2 regions of the Thalassospira sp. SM2505 genome follow, and region 2 is predicted to be linked to the other one. Evidence: predicted binding sites of a transcription regulator. Region 2 holds the regulator's gene; the other holds the start of a gene.

Region 1 (3,465 bases), 990 kb from region 2:
CTGTTCGGAGTTGTTGGCTGCAACATCAACCTGCTTGTTGGCCGTCGCCATCAGATTGGTTTCATGGTTCGCATTACGAACGGTCTTGAAGCAATCTTTCGGATCGACACCGTTCTGGGCAAAAACGTAATAAGTCGGAACCAGGAAGCCCGAAGTCGAGTTCGGATCACCGATACCGAAATTCAGCGAACCATCACATTTCAGCATATCGGCAAGCGTATTGAGCTTGTCGTTATCTGCCTGGGTGATGATGTGGGAATAATAACCATTGGTGCCATCGGATTTCGAGGTCTGAACGAAAACTTCGCCACCCGCACGATCAACGGCTTCCATTGCCGACTTGTTACCGAACCAGCCAACATGAACCTTGCCAAAACGCATGCCTTCGATGATGCCAGCATAATCCGGCGCAAAGAATGCCTCGATCTCCTTGCCGAGTGCCTTTTCCATGTCGTCGATCATCGGCTGCCACTGGGCTTTGAGGTTGGAGCTCGACTCAGTCGAGATGAAACCGAATACCAGTTTCTCCGGGTCCTGTTCGAGCGGCTTGTACTCAACATCAGCCGCTGCAATACCGGATGCAAGCAAGGTTGCAGCCAGAGCTGCGGATGCAATTGTCTTACGGATCATAGGAAGTCCCCTGTCAGATATGAATTGGACGTGTTTCGATGAGGCAAGGCAGTCATAAGGTGACCCGGCTAGCTTTGCGCCACAGCCAGATCCTTTTTCGCAACCGGCTCAGCCGCTGGACGTTGTTCGTCCCCGGAACCATCTGCAAAAAGCTCGGAAGAATATTCGCCGTAAAGTTCGCGCAGGAATTCCGGCGTCAACTGGGTCGAAGGTCCGTCAAAAACGACAACACCATCGCGCATGGCGATGGTGCGTTTACAATAATCCTTGGCGTAGTCGACCTGATGAAGCGATACGATCACGGTGACATTGTCTTCGCGATTAACGCGATCAAGCGTGTTCATTACCTTCCGCGACGAGGCTGGATCAAGTGACGCAATCGGCTCGTCAGCAAGGATCAGGCGCGCACCTTGTGTGATTGTGCGTGCAATCGCTGCACGTTGTTGCTGGCCACCGGAAAGATTGCGGGCTTTTTTGGTCGCATGTGCATCAATGCCGACACGATGCAAAGCTGCCATGGCACGCATTTTTTCGGATTTGGTAAACAGACCAAGCGACCCGCGCCAGGCCGGCACCCGCCCCAAAAGCCCCATCAGCACATTGGTTAAAACCGACAGTCGGCTAACAAGGTTGAATTGCTGAAAGACAACGCCGATTTCTGCACGCACCTTGCGCGCACCGCGCGAAATCTTGCCGTTTTCCTGAATGGTTTCGCCAAACACGACGATTTTGCCGCCATCGCGATCTCCGCGCAGCAAACCGGCGATGTGACGGATGAGTGTCGATTTTCCTGAACCCGATGCGCCAATCAGCGCCACCATTTCGCCTTCGCGTACCTGCAACCTGACGTCGCTTAGCGCGCGCTTGTCACGGGTAAAGCTTTTGTTCAGTCCAGAGATGTCTACAACCAGCATCAAGAAATCGCCTGCATGTGTTTCGCTGGATGAAGAAACTACGCATGAACGGCGACTCTACAGTGACACTGATGTTACAGTTCGATGATTCCGAGGGCTAATTCCCGCCAACAACAATCAAACTTGTCTATACATCAAATATTAAATCAAATTATCACGTCATATCTAAAAATAAATACCGTCACAAATTGTGAAAATTTAAAAATTAAATTATCCAAAACAAGATTAGACGAAAATATTTTTCATTTTCACCGTGATAAACTCCGTAAAATTCACAAATTAATCGTCTGATTCCAACAGTATTATTTTATGTCATTGATCGCTGAAATCACGTCATCTTCGATTTCCAGACCTTCGGTCTGGGCTGAAAGCTGCGCCAACTTGCCGCGACGCCCCGGAAGACGAACGCCATCTTCGGCCGAGATCTCGTTTGCAATCTCGGCAAGATGATCAATAACCCCAACACCGCCGGTTGCGATCGGGTCTATTGCGATAATCATCTGCCCAAGTGCTGGTGGCTTGCCCTTGTCATCAAACAGTGATGAAGACTGGTGACCAAACTGCGCCCCGGTCAAACCGGCGGCCAACAGTTCCACCATCATGGCAAGGGCCGCCCCTTTGACCCCGCCCGCCGGAACCATCGTACCGTCAAGTGCCTTGACCGGATCAGTTGTCGGGTTGCCATCAGGGTCGAGCGCCCAGTCATCGGGAATCTCGACACCTTTTTGTTTGGCCGCCATGATCTTGCCCCGCGCCACCTTTGACAATGCCAGATCAATGATGATCGGATCACCTGCATCCCCGACCGGGATACCAAAGGCGATCGGGTTTGTGCCAAACATCGGACGACGCCCGCCCCAGGCGGCCATTGCCGCCGGCGCATTGGCAAACATCATTGCGGCCAGCCCCTGCTCTGCCAACCGTTCGACCGTCAGCCCCATCACCCCCGCATGATGGGACTTGTGAATAGAGGCAATAGCTATTCCCTGTGAGCGCACCATGTCCGGCAAATGATCCATCATCAGATCAAGTGCGGGATAGGCAAACCCGTATTGGGCGTCAATCCGTAGCACCCCGGGTGCCGTTTTCTCCATAACCGGTGTCGCCTGTCCGTCGACCTTGCCTGCACGGGCTTGTGCCGAATAGGCCGGAACACGTCTGAAACCATGCCCGCCCTGCCCGGACGCCTCGGCATTGACCAATGCAGTGGCAACCGATGCTGCATTTTTTTCAGCGACATTGCAGCGCATCAAAGTCGTACGAACAAGGGTGTGGGCATCTGCGAGTGATATCTTCATCGGGATCTGGACCTTGGATTACGGCTTGAGCAGCCAGTGGCGGGTACCCTGACAATAGTCGCAAGCCCCGCCCTCAGGCAAAGAAGTTTTAACGGGTGATCTTTGCCCCGGCCCATTTTCTGAGGCTTATAAATATCTGACTTTGTGCTAAAATCTTGCCGCAAACGTGTTTCAGACTTCCCGAATAACGTGAATATTTACATTCCAGCCGTTCCTGTAACGGGCACAGTTCATTGACATGCAATGACACGGGACAACGATCAACACAGGATACCGAACATGCGCAACATCAAACCAATCGTGTTTTCTTCCATGGCTGTGGCCGCGACATTGTTCCTGTCGGCCTGCAACACAACCGGACAAACCGACATGACAGCCGATTGGTCGAATGTAACCGGCAAGAACTGGCAACTGACCATGCTGACAAACGGGGACAAGACCCTGACCCCGACAGCCCCGATCCAGCCAAGTGCGCTATTTGCGGCTGACGGCAAGGTAAGTGGATCGTCAGGCTGCAACAATTACTTCGGAACATACACCCAAACGGCGGATCAGCTGACTTTCTCCCCGCTGGGGGCAACCCGAAAGATGTGCGTCAATGGTGCGATGGAAATCGAAACCGC
Region 2 (3,465 bases):
CTATGAGCAGTTTGGCAGCGTCATTTTGTGGCTGATCGGGCTGCTGATCATCAAGACGGCCGTTCTGTTTGTCCTGTCCCTTGCCATTCGGTTTGAACGCGGATCCGCACTTCGTGTTGCCATGAGCCTGGCGGCTGGTGGCGAGTTTGCCTTTGTGATGTTCTCTCTTGCAGCGCAAAACGGTGCGATCCCGCGTGATTTGGCGGCCATATTGATCCCGGTGGTCGCGATTTCCATGGCGCTTACCCCGACTTTGATTAACCTCGGGCACCGGATTGAAGAAAAGCTTCATCCCAAGGAAGACGACCAGCTTGGTCCGATTTCGGATGAAACAGACGGAATTCATCAACATGTTCTGGTGATTGGCAGCGGCCGTGTTGGTCGCGTTCTGGCGCGCCTTCTTAAAACCCGGAACATTCCCTTTATCGTTCTTGATAGCGACGCCCAACAGGTCTCACGGGGTCGTGCCGAGGGACTACCTGTCTTCTTTGCCGATGGATCACGCCCGGAAACATTCAGGGCAGCCCACACCGACGAGGCCCGCATAGCCGTTGTTGCCATGGGTAATCCGCATGCGACTGAAAAGACCGTTGCGCTTTTGCGGCAACATTATCCGCATCTGAAAATCTTTGCCCGTGCCCAGGACATCACCCATATCGGCCCCCTGTCACGTAGCGGTGCGGATGCGGCCATCCCGGAAGTACTTGAAACCGGCCTTCGGCTTTCGGATCACGTCTTGTCGGCCTGTGATGTACCACAGGAAGATATCGACGCCGAAATCGCCAAGTTCCGCCGTGCCGACATGCTGTTGATGAACGAACTGGCCCCACGGACCCAGCGGAAAAAGGTTCCTGAGGCCCCCGCGGCAGCAGAACCGGCATCAGTTGCGGAAACCAGCCCCAAAGCAGATGCCAGGTCGGAAAACAAACCCGAAACGGCATCACAGCCCCCGGCAAAGAAAACGGGAACGCGCAGGGTTGCCGCCAAGAAGACCCCGACGCGTAAAACACCGGTAAAGTCCGCAACGGCCAAGAAAACAACCTCGACAAGTTCAGGTCGGGTACGCAAGACAAAGCCCGAAAACGATCATTAAAGGCAAAACCCCCGCTGCCATTGGCAACGGGGGTTTTGTTTTTTCTGAAACCGGATAGATGATCTTTGCTGAGATCAGAGATCAGGCTGCGGTTTCTGAATCCAGCGCATAACCGGCGGCACGAACCGTACGAATGATATCGCGGGTGCCTTTGACATCATTGAGCGCCTTGCGCAGACGACGGATATGAACGTCAACCGTGCGGGTTTCAACATAAATATTCGGTCCCCAAACAGCATTCAAAAGCTGCTCGCGGGAGAACACACGCCCCGGATGCTCAAGGAAATAGCGCAGAAGACGGAACTCGGTCGGGCCAAGATGGATGGCCTTGCCGTTGCGGCTGACACGGTGTGCTGCGAGATCCATTTCGATATCGGAATAGACCAACTGCCCTTGTGGTTGCGCCGGACCGGACCGACGCAGCAGCGCACGAATACGGGCAAGCAACTCGCCAATTGCGAACGGCTTGGTGACATAGTCGTCAGCACCGGTATCAAGACCACGGATACGATCGCCTTCTTCGCCACGTGCGGTCACCATGATGACCGGCAAATCGCGGCTTTCGGGCTTGCGACGGATCTGGCGGCAGACTTCAATCCCCGACATCACCGGCAACATCCAGTCCAGAAGGACAAGATCGACATGCGTTTCCGCAAGGATTTTCAACGCTTCGTCACCGTCACCGGCTTCGACTACCTGCATCCCCTCACGTTCGAGGTTGTAGCGCAACATGGTTACGATTGCAGCTTCGTCCTCGACGATAAGAACCGTTGGGTCCATCTTCCTATGCTCCAGTGTCACTCATTCGGTTCGACGACAGCAAAGTTCGCTGCATCATTTTTTGGCCGGTCAATTGCCGGCAGGTCTTCGCCTTTGATCCGGTAATAGATCGTCTCGGCGATATTGGTTGCATGATCGCCAATACGTTCGATGTTCTTGGCGATGAAAAGCATGTGGGTCGATGCCGTGATGTTGCGCGGATCTTCCATCATGTAGGTCAGCAATTCGCGGAACAGCGAATTGTACATATCGTCGACTTCCTGATCGCGGGCCCAGACACGCTCGGCCTTTTCGGCATCGCCTTCGATATAGGCGTCCAGAACGTCCTTGATGATTTCCTGCGCCAGCTTGCCCATGTTCGGGATCACCTGAACCGGACGGATCGGCGGAATCTGGTTAAGAACCTGCGCGCGTTTGGCGATGTTTTTCGCCAGATCACCGATACGCTCCAGATCGTTTGACAGCTTGAGTGCGGTCACGACCTGACGCAGGTCATCTGCCATCGGCTGGCGCAAGGCCAGAAGACGCACGGCGAAATCCTGAACTTCCTGTTCGAGAATATCGATACGGTGATCCGACAGAATGACTTTTTCAGCCAGTTCGGAATCCCGTTTGACAATCGAACGGATCGCAGAGATCAGCTGACTTTCTGCAAGCCCGCCCATCTGCGAGATGATGTTGTTCAGACGGGTCAGTTCCTCGTCGAACGAACTTACGATATGTGTTTTGTCGTCAGCCATTTATGCGTGCTCCTCGTGTCGCTGCTTAACCGAAGCGACCGGTAATGTAACCCTTGGTGCGTTCGTCTTTCGGGTTGGTGAATATCTGATCTGTTTCACCAACCTCGACCAGCTTGCCAAGGTGGAAGAATGCGGTCCGCTGCGATACACGTGCAGCCTGCTGCATGGAGTGTGTCACGATCACGATGGTGTAGTTCGAACGCAGCTCGTCAATCAGCTCTTCGACCTTTGCCGTAGCAATCGGATCAAGTGCCGAGCACGGCTCATCCATCAGGATGACTTCCGGGCTGACCGCAACCGCACGCGCGATGCAAAGGCGTTGCTGCTGACCACCGGAAAGGCCGGTTGCCGGTGACTGCAGACGATCCTTGACTTCCTTGAGCAGACCCGCACGTTCAAGCGAGGTCATGACGATTTCGTCAAGTTCGTCACGCGAATTGACCAGACCATGGATACGCGGTCCATAAGCCACGTTGTCATAGATCGATTTCGGGAACGGGTTCGGCTTCTGGAACACCATCCCGATACGTGCACGCAGCTGAACAACGTCGATGCGCTTGTCATAGATGTCACGACCATCAAGGGTCACTTCACCATTGATGGTGACACCATCAATGGTGTCATTCATGCGGTTCATGCACCGCAGGAAGGTTGACTTGCCACAGCCCGACGGACCGATCAGCGCGGTGACCTGGCGTTCAACGATATCAAGATTGACGTCAAACAGGGCCTGGTTATCGCTATAGAAAAGATTAAGGTCACGTGCCGTCATTTTCGGGCTTGAGACCGACGGCTCTGCCGTCATTGCGCTCTGGGATACAGCAGCCATTTTACCACTTCCGTTCAAATTTT

Evidence for each region. Region 2 encodes PhoB, which activates phosphate uptake and scavenging genes when phosphate is short. Its sites were predicted from a motif close to TNTCATAAAACTGTCA; they were not measured.
Region 1: a site for PhoB is predicted at 1,619-1,634, ahead of phnC (phosphonate ABC transporter ATP-binding protein). Genes of this name have one in related genera too.

Annotation. Positions count from the first base shown of each region.
Region 1 covers NZ_CM142731.1:4,615,869-4,619,333, forward strand. The annotation lists gene phnD (phosphonate ABC transporter substrate-binding protein) at 1-630, opposite strand, end outside; gene phnC (phosphonate ABC transporter ATP-binding protein) at 699-1,544, opposite strand; gene ACTU44_RS21580 (Ldh family oxidoreductase) at 1,847-2,842, opposite strand; gene ACTU44_RS21585 (META domain-containing protein) at 3,122-3,465, shown strand, end outside.
Region 2 covers NZ_CM142731.1:956,577-960,041, reverse strand. The annotation lists gene ACTU44_RS04285 (cation:proton antiporter domain-containing protein) at 1-1,093, shown strand, start outside; gene phoB (phosphate regulon transcriptional regulator PhoB) at 1,175-1,873, opposite strand; gene phoU (phosphate signaling complex protein PhoU) at 1,891-2,613, opposite strand; gene pstB (phosphate ABC transporter ATP-binding protein PstB) at 2,639-3,442, opposite strand; gene pstA (phosphate ABC transporter permease PstA) at 3,444-3,465, opposite strand, start outside.